3 regions of the Pelotomaculum isophthalicicum JI genome follow, and region 3 is predicted to be linked to each of the others. Evidence: riboswitches for the same ligand, from Rfam matches in the RefSeq annotation. Region 3 holds a riboswitch; each other region holds the start of a gene.

The links. A riboswitch is a leader RNA that binds a small molecule or an ion and turns the genes downstream of it on or off. The one in region 3 is predicted to bind cyclic di-GMP.
Region 1: linked by a shared signal. The riboswitch ahead of L7E55_RS02870 (fimbrial biogenesis chaperone) and the one ahead of L7E55_RS09930 (ArsB/NhaD family transporter) in region 3 are both predicted to bind cyclic di-GMP.
Region 2: linked by a shared signal. The riboswitch ahead of L7E55_RS09030 (HD-GYP domain-containing protein) and the one ahead of L7E55_RS09930 (ArsB/NhaD family transporter) in region 3 are both predicted to bind cyclic di-GMP.

What each region holds. Positions count from the first base shown of each region.
Region 1 is NZ_JAKOAV010000003.1:99,180-105,507, reverse strand. Features, by position in the region: gene L7E55_RS02875 (hypothetical protein) at 1-249, opposite strand, end outside; gene L7E55_RS02870 (fimbrial biogenesis chaperone) at 304-1,272, opposite strand; cyclic di-GMP riboswitch class I at 1,385-1,478, opposite strand; gene L7E55_RS02865 (ribonuclease J) at 1,605-3,263, opposite strand; gene dapA (4-hydroxy-tetrahydrodipicolinate synthase) at 3,501-4,385, opposite strand; gene dapG (aspartate kinase) at 4,400-5,632, opposite strand; gene L7E55_RS02850 (aspartate-semialdehyde dehydrogenase) at 5,758-6,328, opposite strand, start outside.
Region 2 is NZ_JAKOAV010000014.1:77,563-83,890, reverse strand. Features, by position in the region: gene L7E55_RS09045 (PP2C family protein-serine/threonine phosphatase) at 1-487, opposite strand, end outside; gene L7E55_RS09040 (STAS domain-containing protein) at 492-842, opposite strand; gene L7E55_RS09035 (ATP-binding protein) at 865-2,133, opposite strand; gene L7E55_RS09030 (HD-GYP domain-containing protein) at 2,327-2,896, opposite strand; cyclic di-GMP riboswitch class I at 3,373-3,456, opposite strand; gene L7E55_RS09020 (helix-turn-helix domain-containing protein) at 4,029-4,868, opposite strand; gene pepF (oligoendopeptidase F) at 4,893-6,328, opposite strand, start outside.
Region 3 is NZ_JAKOAV010000017.1:16,830-23,157, forward strand. Features, by position in the region: gene L7E55_RS09910 (HAD family hydrolase) at 38-703, opposite strand; gene L7E55_RS09915 (flavodoxin family protein) at 761-1,336, opposite strand; gene L7E55_RS09920 (hypothetical protein) at 1,452-1,628, shown strand; gene L7E55_RS09925 (S-layer homology domain-containing protein) at 1,644-2,675, opposite strand; gene L7E55_RS09930 (ArsB/NhaD family transporter) at 2,952-4,322, opposite strand; cyclic di-GMP riboswitch class I at 4,510-4,599, opposite strand; gene L7E55_RS09935 (NADH-dependent [FeFe] hydrogenase, group A6) at 4,702-6,328, opposite strand, start outside.

The DNA of each region.
Region 1 (6,328 bases), on a different contig from region 3:
AGACGCGATGAATGATGTGCTTGAAAGCTGGAGTTGGTAGGCACCGGTTCCACTGGTGGTGGCTGTCAATGTCTCAGGGGTAGTAGCAGTACCTTGCTGTACGTTGTTAAAGGTCAAAGAAGCTGGATTAAGCGCCAGGGTCAATGAGTTTTGAACATTGGCGGTTATAGCCAAGGTGGCTGCATTCACTATGCCCGCGGCAACCATCAGTATTCCTAGCATCAAAAGAATAGCTACGGTTTTTTTCACCTAATTCACCTCCTTTCATGTTGTACCCGGACCGTTGGTGTCATTTAATTATGATTATGCTCCGGGATTATTGTCCTGCAGTCCTCCTTTTTCCGCCAACCGTTTGTGAAGCTTGCGAATATATAGAATGACGGCAAGAATAATGGCCGCAATAATCGTCACCGTACCAGCCATTGTAAGCAGAGGTCCGGTTAAGAATGATAGCTTTCGTTCATAAAAGTTCTCACTATTATAGGTCAACAACATGTTTCCTTGGAAATAACCGATGAATGGCGCTTCGTCCCAAGGAATTTCAATCTTTTTCTCTTTACCGGGCAAAACGTTAAACAATGGTACATTGAGTTGAGTCCTCTGGTTTCTCAGAACGTCATAAATTTCAATATTACCCCGTACTTCCAGGTGCACATCACCTGTGTTTGTTACAGCCACAATAAAAACAGGCTTGCCAGTGTTCCAGAAACCTGTATCCGCTTTAATAACGCGCCAGTCTCGCTTTAGGTTTAAACTTCCAGCGGCATCGGTTACTTTCACGTAAACAAGCGAGCGGATTTCTGATGCCACAGTAATAGCCGCGGACAACTTCCCTTCTTGTTCCGGGAGCATAGGTATGAATTTGCTGTTAAAATAAGTTACATGCTCACCCGCTTCAGCATTTAAAGGAACATCAAATCTTACACGGATTTTACCTTGTTCCCCATTATCCAGTTTTTCCGGAGCGCTGACGACAGTAGCCCAGGTCATGGGCGACCAGCTGGAATCAATGTCCTCGACCTTATTCCACTGGTTGTTTTCCTCGCGAAAATCCTGTAAATATGCTTCAATTCTAACAATTTCACCTGTCCGGTTCTGCACGTTAAATTCTTGTTCGAAGCTTTCCCCTGGTTTAACGGTTTTGTCGACGATCGACGGCCCGAGACTTACACCATTAAGTTCAACTGCATTGGCAGTGTCATATGCTCCTATAAGTAAACCAATCCCTAATAGTAATATAAATATGCCTTTGACCGGTTTTATTCTAACCATATGTCACACCTCAGTTATTCAAAACAACTATATTGTAAACAATTTGTCGCAATATGTAATAATAAAGCCAAGCCCAAGTTAAATACTTAGGCTTGGCGATAATAATATAACCTAAGGCAGCCCGGCTACCGTAAGGCAAATCAATAACCCTTTAGGTCCGTAGCTTTGCGCCCTATGCCTTTCGGCATAGATTGCTTTGTTGTTATTATATAAGTTATTAATTACCTGTGCAATATATTTTTTCACTACATTTACTTAAATATCCGTAATAAGAACGGAAAAGCCGCATAATAGCGGCTTAATTCACTTAGGATTATTTCCAGTTTCTTTCGTCACACTTCCATGATGATGGGTAAAATCATTGGCCTTCTCCTAGTTTTTTCATAAAGAAATTTTCCTAAAACTTCCCTTACTTGCGATTTAATTGCCGACCATTCCGATACACCACGTTCCGTGCATATATCTAACGCATTCCTAACCTTTATCCTGGCTTCTTCCAGCAATTCTTCCGATTCCCGGACGTAAACAAAACCTCGTGATACTATATCAGGACCGGCTACAATCAAACCTGCTTCTCGATTTATTGTAACAACCACGATCAGAATTCCATCCTGGGATAGCTGCTTGCGATCTCTGAGAACGATATTGCCAACATCCCCGACACCTAAACCATCAACAAGCACTTTTCCAGCCGTTACCTTGCCGTTGATTCGCCCGGCGCGGCGGGTGAATTCCAATACCTGGCCATTTTCCGCCACAAAAACATTCCCCGGCAAAACCCCAACTTCTTTGGCCAGTTCAGCGTGCTTAATGAGCATTCTGTATTCCCCGTGCACAGGTACAAAAAACTTGGGGCGAACCAGGTTAATCATCATTTTGAGGTCTTCCTGGCACGGATGTCCTGATACGTGAATACTTGAAGCCGATTCGTAAATAACATACGCTCCTTGTTTGAAAAGCTGGTCTATAATCCGGGCAACCACCTTTTCGTTTCCGGGGATAGGAGTGGCCGAAATAATAACCGTGTCGCCCGGTACAATATCTACCTGTTTATGATCTGACAAGGCTATTCTCGTCAAAGCCGACATCGGTTCTCCCTGACTGCCTGTTGTTAAAATTACCACCTTATGTCTCGGCAGACGGTTTGCCTCATCTAACTCGACCATCGTGTTCTCGGGAATATGAAGATATCCGAGTTCGTAAGCCACACTGACCACATTAACCATGCTACGTCCCACTACGGCAACCTTGCGGTTCTGCCTGTGAGCTACCTGGATGGCTTGCTGGAGCCTGTGCACATTTGACGCAAATGTGGCGATAATAATCCGCTCAGTAGCCTGGCGAAAGGTTTCATCAAAAGTATTTCCCACCATTCGCTCAGAAAGGGTGTATCCTGGTATTTCAGCGTTGGTGCTATCCGACAGCAAAACCAATACACCTTTGTCACCCAACTGAGCCAGCCGGTGAAAATCAGTAACCTGGCCGTCGACCGGGGTCTGGTCAAATTTAAAGTCACCAGTGTAAATAATCACTCCCACCGGTGTATGCACGGCTATTGCCACAGCATCCGGTATACTGTGCGATACTTTGATGAATTCCACCCTGAATGGCCCGATTTGAACAATGTCCCTTGGCTTAACCGAATTAAGAGCGGCATCAACATTCCGCTCCTTAAGCTTACCTTGCAGCAAGCCTAAGGTAAGCCTCGTGCCGTACACAGGAACATTTAACTGCCGCAAGACATAAGGCAGGGCTCCTATATGATCCTCATGGCCATGGGTAAGCACTATCCCGCGGACAAGCTCCCTATTATCCAACAGATAGGTAATGTCCGGAATAACAATATCTATTCCCAACATTTCTTCTTCCGGGAACATTAAACCGCAGTCAATTACTAAAATATTCTCCCCAAATCTCACCGCCATCATATTTTTGCCGATTTCCCCTAATCCTCCGAGAGGAATCAGGGACAATTTGGGATCTCGCGCCAAATCCGCACCTCCTTAACCATCTAAAAAAACAATTATATATCGTACTGCAACCGGTGAGATAAACTAGGAGAAGGTGGGAAGTATTTTATTGACTGATAGTTCTAGGAAAGCCTTGCTTTACATTCAGGTAATATTATACTTCATTTTTTTACCTGCAACAAGCCAGCGCTCAATGGCTTGGACAAATATATTATGGAACCTGTCCACAAGTTCTAATGGTATATATTTATCAACTTCCTATAATAATTTCATGTTTACCAATAAGGAGCAAATATTTTCTTTTTCCGCCGCAGTAACTTGCACTAAAGGAAGGCGCAGACCGCCTACCTGCCAGCCTTTGATGCTTAAAGCAGTTTTCACTGGTGCCGGATTAGTAGTAATAAACATTCCTTTAAAAACAGGGAAAAGTTCCAAGTGAATTTTTGTAGCCAGGGTAGTATTGCCGGAAGTATACGCGTTAATCATCTCTTTAATGCGCATACCTGTTAAGTGAGAAGCCACACTTATTACCCCCTTGCCGCCCAACGCTAGAACAGGCAAGGTCAATGAGTCGTCACCACTGTAAATAGCAAAGTGGTCAGGTAAAGAACGTCTTAATTCACTAACCTGATCCAAACTGCCGCTTGCTTCCTTGATTGCGACAATATTAGTGATCTCAGCAAGCCTTGCCACTGTCTCAGGCAACATGTTTACTGAGGTCCTACCCGGTATATTATACAGAATAATCGGCAGTTCCGTACTCTCTGCTATGGCTTTGAAATGCTGAAAAAGCCCCTCCTGTGACGGCTTGTTGTAATAAGGAGCTACCAGCATAACACCATCAACTCCGGCTTTTTGCGCGGCTTGGGTTAAGACTATGCTGCTGGCAGTGGAGTTACTGCCGGTACCGGCGATTACAGCAGCTTTACCACCAACCTCTTCAACAATCGCTTCGAAAAGCCCGACCTTCTCATCTGTACTAAGAGTCGGCGATTCACCGGTCGTACCTGCAACCACCAATCCGTCCGACCCGGTCTGAACCAGGTAAGAAGCTAATTTTTTGGCCTGGCTTAAATTAATTGTAAGATCTTTATTAAAGGGTGTAACCATAGCTGTAATCATTCGACCAAAATCATTTGTCAAATCTTTCACCTTCTTTATAAATATTCACCCGGTCTGAATTGCCGGTGCAATATTTGGATACATTTTTCCATTTCAACCCGCTTCACCAGTATCCAAATTGTTGTATAAGAATCGGCAGACTGCAAGATCTGTATTTTTTCGTTAGACAGCGCCTCAACAATTTTAGCCATAACACCGGGAACACCAGTCATTCCTGCTCCCACAACCGCCACTTTAGCGCAATCAGGCAGCACCTCGGGGTAAATATTTATTTCTTCCAGGACACGAACTGCTTTGGCTACAACCGAATTTTTTACAGTAAAAAGAATTGATTCCGAAAGTATGTTGATTAGATCTAAACTAATTCCGGCATGCGCCAAAGCATTAAATATTTTTTTCTGAAATTCAGGGACATCAGAACAATTTTTAATTATAATTTTCATCCTGCTGACGTCAGAGATATTTGTAATTCCAGTTATTGTACGGTCCCTGGTAATATCTATAGAACCCTTATATACTTCTCCATACGAAGTAACTAGAGTACCTGGCGCGTCGTTAAAAGTGCATTTAATCCTCAAAGGAATATTTTTTTGCATGGTAATTTCCACAGCCCGGGGGTGAATCACTTTGGCTCCTTCCTGGGCGAGTTGGCAGATCTCATTATATGTCACAGTCTCAAGAGGTCTCGCGTCAGATACAATTCTCGGGTCTGCTGTCATTATACCTTCAACGTCAGTAAAAATATCAACGCTGGTTGCCTCAAGCGCAACACCAAGGGCTGCCGCAGTGGTATCACTGCCGCCCCTGCCAAGTGTGGTGACTTCCCCCTCATTGGTAATACCCTGAAATCCGGCAACTATAACAATTTTCCCCTCCAAGGCATGTCGCACTATGCATTGCGGGTCAACCTTGATGATTCTTGCCTCGGTATAATTATTGTCTGTAATTATGCCGGCCTGCGCTCCGGTTAGGAAAATGGCCGGGTAGCCTAATTTTTGTATAGTGGCTGTCAACACCACACCGGAAATGATTTCCCCACAGGACATCAGGAGATCGGATTCACGGGGCGACAGTTCCTTATTACCGCTGCTGGCATATGAAAGGAGTGTATCAGTCGCATAGGGCTCACCCTGGCGTCCGATAGCAGATACTACAACTACCGGAAAGTAACCTGCCTGACTGGCTTCGACTACCTTGGCGGCGACCTTTAAACGCATGTCTTCATCAACAAGGGAAGTGCCGCCGAACTTCTGAACAATAAAATCCATATATACTCCTTTCGGTAGCCACTCTTTTCAGTAGTCAGTAGTCAGTAGTCAGAATTCAGAATGAACATAAGAGTCCGGTTCTCTTATTCTGACTACTGACTCCTGAATTCTGACTCCTGATATTATTATTTTTTCTTTAAACAATCATACTTAATTAAGAGTTCAGCAATTTGAATTGCGTTAGTTGCCGCGCCTTTTCGCAGTTGGTCGGCTGCAACCCAAATATTCAGGCCATTGGGAATGGAATTATCTTCACGAATACGGCCTACGAAAACCTCGTCTTGATCAGACGAAAACAAAGGCATCGGATATTTTTTCGCCGCCGGGTCATCAACAACAACAATGCCGGGAGATTTTTCGAACACTTGTCTCGCTTCTAAAGCGGTAATTTTCCTCTCGGTTTCGATATTTATTGACTCAGAGTGACTGCGGTATACCGGTACTCTTACGGTAGTAGCCGTAATTGCTATCGAATCGTCATGCAATATTTTTTGATTTTCTTTCACCATCTTCCATTCTTCTTTTGTATAATCCAGATCCATAAAAACATCGATATGTGGAATTAAATTAAACGCTATCTGGTAAGGAAATACTTCCGGAGTAATTTTACCCTGTTCCAGCACTGCTTTAGTCTGAACAGTCAATTCTTCAATAGCTTCCGCTCCCGCACCTGATACCGCTTGATAAGTCGACACC
Region 2 (6,328 bases), on a different contig from region 3:
TTACGTCCTCCAGGTTTTTCCGCGCCAGCCTGCACCGCAGGGCATCTTCCAGCGCCCAACCCAGGACGCGGGCAACTATAGATATTGTTTTAAGGGCTAAGTCAGAAAACCGGCGCGGCTTTTTGCACCCCAGTACTAGTACGCCCAGAACTCCTTTCTCCACCGGCACAGGCACTGCCATGGTAAGAGCGCTTTTCCAGGTGCAGCCGGTTGTATTACCCGCTCCAGCCTCCGGAGCATGAGGGCTATTACCCCGGTCATGCACTGCGCGGACATAGTCGTTAAAATCTTTTTGCAGAAGCGAAAGGAGGATGGATTCTCCATCTTCACTTTTGCGCCATTCTGCCAGCACAGTAAGCGATTCTCCGCTGATACCCACTAAGGCAGTATAATCGACATTGATTAGAGTCCCAAGATCATTCAATACCCTTTTTAGCCGCCATTCCGGGTTCAAATCATCCCCGGTTATTAGTCGCTGGTCCTCCATAATCTCACCTGGTTTTTTTTACCTTCCAAAAAACTTCTCCGTTCTCATGGGGGCCGGGCACTTTAAAAAACTCATCCAGCCCCACCAGCCTGAGGATTTCACTCACATCCTCCTGCACATTTATCAACTGCACAGACTTCTCACGCTGCCGCCATTGGCGCCATATTTCCAGCAAACAATGGATGCCGGTGGAATCAACAAAGCTGACACCGCCCAAGTCCAAAACCAGGGACTTTTCGTTTTCGCAGTTGCTCAGGGTAAGTTCAATCAGTACATCCACGGCTTCCAGGTCCAGTTCCCCTTCGAGGCATACATAGCGAACGTTTTCGTCTATCCGGAGCAAGCTTTTAAGCAAAAACAAGACCTCCTCTTCCACCTTACTGTTTTTCCGGCTGGCTGCAAGGGGGATTTCCCGACCTTGAATTGTCGAATTCCATTGCCAGCATGGTACCGCCCGCATCTGTGTGCAGGTACAGTCGATCTGCGTAATGGGTAATCAGGGTAAAGCCGCAGCCCAGGGAATTCTTGGTGGAATAGTGCTGCATCAGGGTTGCCTTGGGTAAGTCGGCAAGTTTGATGCCCGGCCCATCGTCTTTTACCACCAGCCGAAGTCTTCCATCCAATTGAACGGCGAACCATTCGCCTGATACGGCATGCTTCAGGACATTAGTAAGCGCTTCCGAAAAACAGAGGAGGACATGGTAATGCCTGGAAGATGGGATGGCGGATAACACTTTCTTTAACGACAACCGGGCTAAAGCTATGTCCTTTGGCTCCTTGAGATAGGAATGCAGCAGTATCCGTTCTTTTACAATAAAATTTTTCGCTTCCTCCCGGCTGACCAGGTTGAAACGTCCGCCGGTTACCGCCGCCATGGCTTCCCGGTATGCCTGTATTTGCTGGCGGTGGATTTTTCTTTCCTTCTCGATAATGTCGGTTATATCGAAAGCCAGCAGGCCGCCGCTTTGATAATCAAAAGGAATGCCGTGCAGATCCAACACTCGCCCGCCCTCGGCGCTGATGATAACCTCTCTCCGATGGTTACCCAATCTGACCACCTCATGCATCAAGGATCGTACTTCTTCCATAGGCAAGTCCATGTCTGTCTGTCCGGAAAGATGTCGAAACCTGCCGCGCTCATATTTCAGCACCCGGCCTAAACGCATGGCATTGATTAGTTCCGACTTTTCCACTTCCGCCATTAAACGTTGACGCACCAATTCCTTAAGATGGTCGGGCATCTGTTGGCTGATTTCTTCAATGAATTGTCCGGTGGTGCTGGTAAGCAGGCGGTAGACTTCTCCGCCCAGGCGTGATGAGGTCTCTCCCGCACGTTGAACAACAAAAATATCGAAAGGGTGAGTATCACCTTTACCCCTTATTACCACCGGCCTTACTTCCAGCATCAGTTGATCAAGCAACCGGATGGTATACTGGCCCTGCAGGGGTGCTTTTGTCCTCAATCCCAGCTCGATCGGGTTCAGAACCAAAATTTCGGCTGGATATTTCAAGCCGTCCGGCGCTTCCAGCGTCACGGGTATCGGCTGGTGCAACTCATGGCGCATCTCCCCTCCGCCAATGAAGTCCGGGCACTTCTGACACGGGCGATCAGGATATTGTTGGCTACAAATTTGACATTTCTGCACTTTTTACTCCACCACCACAACCAAAACAAACTTACAGCAGCTACAATGAGTTAAACATGGAGAAATCGAAAACTTTATATAAAACCACATAAGGGTAAAAGCAAATCGCCTGATACGTGATTATCAACCAGCACAGGAAATGCATCGAATTTTATAGACAGGGGAGCTTCCCATATAAACGATCTCTTTTAAGCTACACTTTTATTCCAGGTAAGACCCGGCAAAATACTTCCACGACGGACGGATCGAAATGACTTCCGGAGCAACGCATTAGTTCAGCAATAGCTGCCTCCCGCTCCAGCTTCGGGCGGTAAATCCGATCTGCAACCATCGCATCGAATGCGTCCACCACGGCTAAAATACGTGCTCCCAGGGGGATGGCTTCACCTTGCAAACCAGCAGGATAACCCTTCCCGTCGTACCGTTCATGGTGATAAAGCACCATCAGGCTGATATCTTGCGAACCCGGGATCGTCTTGATTATCTCGCAGCCAATAACCGGATGCTTTTTTATTTCAACCCATTCGGCAGGGCTTAACTTTCCCGGCTTTGACAGATATGAGTCCTTTATTCCGACCTTGCCAATGTCGTGGAACAAGCCGGCCAAGTATAGGTATTCTTGCATTTTTAAAGTCATGCCCATTTCCCCGGAGATAATTTTGGCGAGTAGCGCGACCTTTCGTGAGTGAGCCGCACAACTTGCGTCGCGTGCTTCGATTACCTTGAGTAAGGTTTCGGCAACACGAATAAACGTCAACTTCAAATTTGAAGACACCTCGGGACAATATTTTTAATGGAGGAAAATTTGTGGCGTGGCTACAGTAATAAGTGGAGGTGCGCGGTATCCAGCGCGCTTAAAGTGGTTGGCATAAAGAGAGGATATAAGCAGAGTATTGCATATACGCATAATTATGGTAAATTTTGAAATATCACCCCCCCCCCCCCCAGAACATATGTTCTTATAGATTTGCATAGTGCTATTTTATACATGATTGAAACAATGTTGTTCCGGGGGGTAATTCCGAACCAAGCCATTTTTCTGGAATATGTCTGGCAACTAAGATCCATGACTTTTCACCCGTAATTTCAAAATACTATAAAATTACTCATTCATAGCCTTAATCAAAACCAAAATTCCGTTAATTTAGCACCAAGACGACATTGCTATAGTACTAACGCACTATATAAAAACGAAAAACTACCTTGCCGTGAAAGGTAGTGTCTCAATTAAAAAATATTCACGGCAACCCGGCTGTCATAGCTTTCGCTTTAGACCCGTGGCTTTGCGTCCCCATCTTTCGACTGGGTTTACCTTTTTCTTTTAACACATTGTATCTTTCGACGGTCCCAGTGTCAATAGGACCTAAGTCTTAATAATAGGACCATTATCCTGGCTGTACATTCAGGAAGAGGCTGACTACGGCAGATGTCTCGGCGCGGGTTGCACTGCCATCCGGCTTGAGTACAATATGTTGTTGCCACGAGCACACCCATCAAATTTCAGATGATCAGGCGGTTGTGCCCTGCTTAGAAAGGAAGGATGTTAATTTGGATGCAATACGTACATGTTGTGCCGGCTTGGATGCACACCAAGCCAATGTCGTTGCCTGTGTTTTGAAAGGGCCATTGGATCGTAAGCCTGAAAAGCAAATTCGTGAGTTTTCAACTGTTTTAACAGGCCAGTAGTTATGCACTTACAGTAAATAAGTACCATTTTTAAAATCGCCCAATAATCGAAATGGATGGTATTTTTTTGCCATCATTGTCGATACGGGTGATACAAAAATGAATCTGAATAAAGAAGGCGCCGAAGAAGCCCTCTCCCACCGTGAAATGGTCGGGTACTTATTCAACGCCAGCCATCGGATTTGCTGTTACGAGCAACAAATCCAAGTCTATTTTGACACAACTGGCGATCGGTTTTCAAGGTTCATCGAAAAATTTTGGCCTTCACAACCATTTTTGTTGTTATGGAATTGGTGCTGTTTTCCTGTAACTGCATAACTTATGTTATTTAAATAATTAATCGGAGTCAGACCGGTCTCTCTTTTAAAAATTCTCGCATAATATGACGGGGACATGTTGGCTATCCCCGCCAACCGCTCAACGGATATCTTTCGCCATAGATTAGAATGCATATAATCAATAGTTTTGTCTATTTCAAATCGGTATTTTATCCGGTCTCTTTTACAATTAATATTAAATATGCTTCTAATGATTAAATGGCACAACTCAACGCTGAGCGCCTTTACGATAATTTCAGAACCAGGCATCTTATTATCAATTTCAATCATGAATTCCTTAAGTCTTGATAATAAAGCAGGCAAACATTCATATACAGCTCCGCGAAAAACAATATTTTGAGTGACTGGGTATGCCAGCAACTGCTCTTGAAAAAACTCTTTTTCAATAAGAATTGCCACATATCCCGGGTGTTGACCGGAATGCACCTCATGGTGAGGGATGCCCGGTGACAGCGCTAAAATTTTCCCCTGCGGGGACTGAATTGTATCTTCACCTATCTTTAGAGCAGTCCTGTCATTAAAAGCAATTGTGAACATGTAAGAAGGATGTGTATGCCGGGGCGAAACCGCGTAATAACAAGGCCCGGTTACCGGCATAAACACACCGACATTCTCACCGGCAAAACAATCCACATGAATTAGCTGTTCCTGTTCAACCGGCCCGACCAAACGTTGAATTTTTGTTATCTCAGATTGCGCTATACCAACCATGTAAAAACGTCTTCCATAATAATTCTAGGCTGTCAATGTTTCCATCTGTTCCAGCAGCCGGGCGAATAAATTGAGCCCGTCTTGCACGGGTTGAGGTGTGGTCATGTCCACTCCGGCTGTTCTCAACAAGTCGAGCGGGTAATCGGAACCCCCCATTTTCAGGAAATTCAAGTAACGGTTAACCGCCGCTTCTCCTTCCCTGAGGATCTGTTGACTTATCGAGGTAGCTGCCGAAAAACCCGTGGCATACTTATACACATAATACGCTGAATAAAAATGGGGAATGCGGGCCCATTCCAGATCTATGTCCTTGTCGATAACAATGCCCGGTCCGTAATAGTCGACATTCAGCTGGCGATATATCTCACTTAATAGAGCAGGAGTCAAGGCAATGCCGGCCTCGACTTTCTCATGGATGACTTTTTCAAATTCGGCAAACATAGTCTGTCTGAATACCGTACCCCGGAATTCCTCCAAATAATGGTTCAGTAAGTACAATTTTTTGTTCCGGTCGGTTTCAATATTCAGCAAGTACGCCATCAGCAGGGACTCATTAACCGTGGAAGCCACTTCCGCCGTAAAAATCTTGTAATGAGCATAGACATACGGTTGCTCCCGGTATGAATAATAGGTATGCATGGCGTGCCCCAGTTCATGAGCCAGCGTGAAAACACTGTTGAGATTATCCTGGTAATTCATCAAAACATAAGGATGCACTCCATAAGGTCCCCAGGAATAAGCGCCACTGGTTTTGGCCTTGTTTTCATAAACATCCACCCACCCCGACGCCAAGCCGCTGGCCATGATTTCCCCATAAGAAGGGCCTAACGGAGCCAATCCTTTCCTGACCAGAGCCACAGCTTCCTCGTATGGGATTTCCCATGACACATCTTTCACCATCGGGGTATACAAATCATACATGTGCAATTCAGCCAGCCCAAGCAGCTTCTTACGCAAAGCCACGTAACGGTACATGGTGTCAAGGTTGCCCCGCACCGTGGCAATGAGGTTTTCGTATACGGCTGGCGGTATATTGTCGGAAAAGAGAGCGGCTTCCATGGCAGTGGGGTATTTCCTCACCCTGGTATAAAACACGTCTTTTTTCACACTGTTGCTAATCGTGGCGGCCAAGGTGTTTTTTAATTTCCGGTAAGAACTGTATAGAGCCGAAAAGGCTTCCTGCCGGACCCGGCGATCCCCGCATTCCATAAGCTGAAGATAACGTCCGTGCGTAACTTCTACTTCTTTTCCTTCTTCGTCACGGATGGAGGGAAAAGTGAGATCGGCGTTGTTGATCATTTTAAAAATATTGCTGGGCGCCTGGATCACATCCCCCGCCTGGGCGATAATCTGCTCCTCGGCCGCGGACAGGGTATGGGGCGCGAACCGGAGAATTTCATCCAAGACAAAATGATAACGCGCCAGAGCTTGCTCCTCCTGCCGGAAGCGCTTCAGGACAT
Region 3 (6,328 bases):
CCACCTTGTTTATTTTTGGTTTCACGCATTATGCTTATCAAAATTCAAAACAGTTAATAATGTCAATCATACTTTCATATTCGCGAAAGGCAAGCTTTCTCACTTTATCAGCCGGATACTTGATATCTTTAATCAAAACCGGAATTGTCCCCGCCCGGCTTGCCGCAAGCAAGCCATTCTCTGAATCTTCAAGAACAATACATTTTGAAGCTTCGCTGCCAAGCAAATCGACAGCTTTTAAAAATATCTCCGGTTCCGGCTTACTCTTTGCCACTTCGTTGCCACATACAATCACCTGAAAATATTTATTTAAGCCTGAAATCCCCAGATACTTTTCCGTTAAGTCACGATCGGTAGAAGTGGCGAGCGCCATGGGCACATTGTTTTCCCGCAGTTTCCTGAAAACTTCCTTCACTCCTTCTTTTATGGGCAGACCAAACTGATCGATATGAGCAAACTTTAGTTGCAAAAACTTTTCTTTTACCTTTCCGTATGGGTAATCCTCTCCATAGGTTTCTTTCATTAACTTTTCCGTTGCCACGGCATTTAAACCTATTGATTTTTCAAGAATGTCAAGACCAAGCGGTGTTCCCAACAATTGTGACGCCTCGATATATAGTTTTATAGCCAATCTTTCAGTATCAAAAATAGTCCCGTCCATATCAAAAATAACAATGTCAATGTTTTTATCAAAAAATTTCATATTTCAGCACCTTATGTCTTACAAAAGCCTATCTAACATTAAATGAAACAGGCGTTACTAACCGTTTATTTTTTTCAGCAGCCAAGCCATATTTTCACCCAAAACCCGCATGATTTGCATTCCTTCCGCATCGGCCTCAACTTCTCCTTTTTCCCGGCCGATACCCAGGTTCCAGTAATTTGAACCGGGTACGATCATCTGGCTGATGAAAAAAAGGTGGTTTATCGAATCAATAGTATGAATCGCTCCGGCCCGCCGCGCGACGGACACCGCCGCCCCCACTTTCCGTTTTAACAAATCACCGTTGGCTCTTGATACGTAACCTGCCCGGTCAATTAGCGCCTTCATTTCCGGCGTCATATCGGAAAAGTAAGTTGGTGATCCCAGGATAATCCCATCCGCATCCAACATTTTTTTAAAATACATATTAAATGAATCACTATCGTTGGAGCAACGCTTATCTTTATTTTCCAGGCATTTCATACAGGCCAGACATCCTCTGATCTTCTCGCCGGCCAACTGGATTAATTCCGTCTCGATGCCTTCCTTTTCCAGTTCTACGAAAACCCGTTTGATTAGAATAGCGGTATTCCCATCTTTTCTGGCGCTGCCGTTAATACCTACAACTTTCATCAGCTAATCACCCTTCCTGTTTTATTAATACTAAGATACCATGCCTATCACATAATGGCTACTCTCCCCAAGTTTATGATACAATTGATACCCGGGGAGAAATGGAGGGAAACACATGGACAGAAGCGAAAAAGAACTGAAGGTTATGCTCATGCTCTTAGAGCATGGCGTCAGCCGGGATGTTGCCATAGTCGCTGTAAATGAAATATGGAGCGAGCAGGATTTGGATGAGATTATTTCTTTACCACCCGAGAAAGTGGCGGAAATCGCTCAAGACATGAAGGATTTGTGAAGTTATGGAGGAAAGTTAATTTTCCTTCTTAGTCTCATAGGATTCAAGTGTTCTTTGCAACAATGTCAGCAGTTCAGATTTAGTAATAAATTGATCCGGCTTAAAGGCACCGTCAGGATATCCGATGACAATACCCTTGGCCGCGGCGGCTCTTATGCCAAGCGCCCACGCAGGCAAATCATCTGTAAAGTTAGTATTTTGTTCTGACGTTGGGAATAGTTTACCTGCCGCGTTGGCTGCCTCCGCCCTGGTTAGATAATTATCCGGCTCAAGTAAATTTTGACAGCCGACAATAACCCCGGAATCTATTAATGGCTTTATTTTATCCAGATCTTGCGGAGAAATTTTATCTGAGTCCAAGAAACGCTCTGTAAGGATTTTATCGTCATAGACTATTTTTAACGGACATGAGGGGAAAGGTACGGTCGAATCAGCCAGAATTTTCATAAACTCCAGCCGGGTAACTTTTTCATCAGGATTTTCCTTATATTCTTTCGCGACATCAATTAACCGGGATACTCTAAGCGTACTATAATTTTCTTTATCAAAAACAAAGTCCAATACCATGATCTTGCCTGCGGCATCAATATTCCCGACTTCCACAGTAATGGAACGGGGGGTACCTGATATAAATTTGATACCCGGTACATTTTTGGCGTCCTGTATCTGATTTTTTTCGCCGTCCAAAATCTTGGGCCACTCAACATAATTTTTATACGTGTCGGCGGTAGGAGCTTGCATATAGCACGCGCCCACCGGCAGAGTCACCATTACTTTGTTCCCGGGCTTTACCGGGATACTTATATCTTTCTTTCCCGTTATCCTTAAAGTACCCATTACCCTGTTATCGCCAAACGAAACATTGGGGGTCGACAGTACTGTATTAATTGTATTACCTTCGTGTACTTTTTCGCCCCCACAATCCGGATCGGAAACAGTAATGGCGATATCGCTATCAGCAAAACCTATGGACGGTATACCAAGCGAAATTAAAAACAGGGCAGTGAAAACCGTTAATATAATAATTCTTCTGGGATTAATATGCACGCAAATAATCTCCTTTTGAGTTAACAATTATTATCTAATTTTACCACACCTTTTCTCTCTTTGAAACACTTTGCGAATACATTCCAACCGCCCACCTCAGCCAAATACATATCCTGAACAGCTAATGCTTTTCCTTTAATTCCCTGCCTGTAAAATAAAAAACCACCTTATCACTAATAGTGGCAGGTGGTATGAACCTTATATTTTCAGGGATTTAGACTATATTATTATTATTTTCGTATACTTATGATGTAACCCGTTTAATGTAACCCGTTTCTATTTTGTAAGCATTTTTGAGAGCGGTTTTAAGAGTAAAAAAAGTACTATTGCGACACCTAGTGTTACAATTATGGCGGTCATAGTGTGAACCAAGTGCCAGAGTAGAAGATAACCAGTGGACACAACTATGGACATCAGCATCAGTGGAAAAGCTATCTTCATATAGTTAATAAAGCTGATAAGCAGACCCCTTTTTTCGGCTATACCTATGACGACCACATTAGCTGAGGCACCGATAGCGGTACCGTTGCCACCCAGACAGGCGCCTAAGGACAACGACCACCAGAGTAAGTTTAAGTCGGCAATACCTCCCAGGCGGCCCATGTCTTGAATTAGTGGGATCATTGTAGCGACAAAAGGTATGTTATCGACAAAGGCCGAGGCTATGGCAGACAGCCAGAGAATCAGCATAGACGTCGGCACCATGTTGCCGCCGGTCACCTCTAGCGACCACTTGGCCATTGCCTCAATAACACCAACCTCTTCCAAAGCTCCCACCACCACGAAAAGGCCGACGAAGAAGAAGATAACAGGCCACTCAACCGCATGCAGAGAATGTTCCGGATCACTCCTGGTGACAAGAAGCAATAGACTGGCCCCTGACAAGGCTATGACGGATGATTCCAGGTGTACATATTGGTGCAGGACAAAACCTAATACGGTAAGAAAAAGCACCACGAGGCATTTATGTAAAAGCTTGGCGTCCTTTATCTCATCCTTCTCATCAATTTCCATAATAACAGATTGAAGTTCCGGTCTGGCCACCAGTTGTTTCCGGTATATGATTTGTATAAAGAAAATGGTCAAAATGTATATAACAACTATGACAGGCGTCAGATTAAAGACAAAATCCATAAAGCCAAGCCCGGTGGCGCTACCGATCATGATGTTCGGCGGGTCACCGATTAAAGTAGCCGTACCGCCAATATTGGAGGAGATGATCTCAGCAATCAGGAACGGCAACGGGTTAAGTTCCAGCTGCTTGGCTATGGCAAAGGTTACCGGCACAATTAACAGCACGGTCGTAACATTATCTAAAAAAGCAGACAAGACAGCCGTGATCAAAGAAAGGGCGGCGATAATTTTGAGCGGTTCTCCCTTTGAACCCTTGGCCGCCTTGATCGCCAAGTATTCAAAAATACCGGTTTGCTTAGTGATGCCCACGATTATCATCATCCCCACCAGCAAGCCAATGGTGTTGAAATCGATGGCTTCGATAACTTGCTCCAGACCCAATATTTTTGTTAAGGCCATCAAACAAGCTCCCACCAGGGCAACCACAGTGCGATGAATTTTTTCTGAAACGATTACTGCGTATGTAATTAAGAATACCGCAGTTGCAAAAAAAACCTGAGTACTTTCTGACAAGATAGACTCCCCTTTCCATATCAATACATTTGATCAATATCTTGTTTTCAAGTTTCACCTCCTTATATTCTCGAATAATTATAAGATTTTTTGTTTTTATAAAGCTATTTAACACAATATCTTAAATAAATAAAAAAAGGGCGAGTATAGTCATATAAGACTATACCCACCCCAGTAAAGTCAGCTTCCTTGTTGCCTGGCAATCATGGCTTACTACTAAGCGTTAGACCCAAGGCTATGCGTCCCCGGCTTTCGCACGGGTTTGCCCAACACGTTGCGATAATATTTATTTAATTTAATTTTATTATATCGTAATTGGCTTTACGGTACAATAATTATATTATTCATAACTTTTGGCATGATATTTGTGCTGGTTATTTCAGCTGTCGTACACTGTCATATTCTCCTTCACATGACCTGCATGATGACCTTTCATTCCCCCAAAGTTAAAACCCGGCAACTCGCCACGCGGCGTAAAATAGGTATGCAGCAGTTTTTTAGACATGTTGCTCAGTGGGTGTCCCAGGAACTCTTCATAAATTTTTTTCACTGCCGGATTTTCGTGAGCGCGCCTTATTTTTTTCGAATAATCGATTCGTTCCAGGGCATCGGCCCGGTTATGGCGGTAATCCAACGATATCTCCTTATGTTCCCTGGTGCCGAATATCGGTTGACCGCCTCCTCCCACACAGCCGCCGGGACAAGCCATGATTTCCGCGTAGTCAAATTGCTCGCCGGCTTTCAACCTGTCCATTAAAATCCTGGCGTTCCCGGTACCATGCGCGATAGCCACTTTAATCCGTCTTCCCTTCAATTCCACCCAGGCTTCTTTCAATCCGCTAAACCCGCGTAACTCCTCATAGTCCAGCACATCCAACTCCTGGCCGGAGGTAAGATAATACGCGGTTCGCACCGCCGCCTCAATCACCCCTCCGGTAGAACCGAAGATAGCCCCGGCGCCGCTGGCAATCCCCATGGGAGTATCATAATCTTCATCCGGCAAGTCGCAGAAATTTATTCCCGCCTGCCTGATCATTCTCGCCAGCTCTCTGGTAGTTAAAACCCAGTCCACATCTTTAAAATTGCCGGTGCCCATTTCCGGCCTGCTGGCCTCAAACTTTTTCGCCGTGCAGGGCATGATTGCCACTACCACGATTTTTTCGGGATCAAGTCCCTGCTTCCCGGCAAAATAAGTTTTAGTCAGAGCTCCGAACATTTCATGAGGAGACTTGCAGGTTGACAAGTTCTCCAGAAACTCCGGGTAAAAGTGCTCGGCGAACTTAACCCAGCCGGGGCTGCAGGAGGACAGCAGGGGCAGCTTGTCACCCTGCTCCAACCTTTCCAATAATTCATGGGCTTCTTCCATGATGGTCAAGTCAGCGGTAAAGTCCGTGGAGAACACCTTGTCAAAACCCAGACGCCGCAAAGCGGCCACCAGTTTCCCGGTAACCACCGTACCCACCGGGTAGCCGAACACCTCACCCAAAGTGACCTGAATGGACGGAGCGGTTTGCACTACTACATACTTGTCCGGGTCTTCAAGCGCCTCCCATACGGAGTCAATACATTCTTTTTCCGTTAGTGAAGCGGTAGGGCAGGCAATCACACATTGTCCGCAGGTGATGCAGGCCACCTGGGAAAGGTCCTGCATGAACGCCGGAGCGATCACCGTATCATAACCCCGGTTGATCGCGGAGTAAACATTTACTTCTTGCACTTTGCTGCAAATTGCCTCACAACGGCGGCATTTGATACATTTGTTATAATCCCGGACAATGAACGAATTCTCGTTCTGAACCGGCAGTTGTTTCATTTCACCGGTGTATTTGATATTCCTTATCCCCAGGTTGTCCGCTATATTTTGCAGTTCACAATTCAAGTTGCGAATACAGGTGGTGCATTCACGGTGATGGTCGGACAGAAGCAGTTCCACCATCGTTTTCCTAACCCTTCTCACCCGCGTTGAAGAAGTATGGACCACCAAGCCTTCGGTTGCGGGAAAAGCG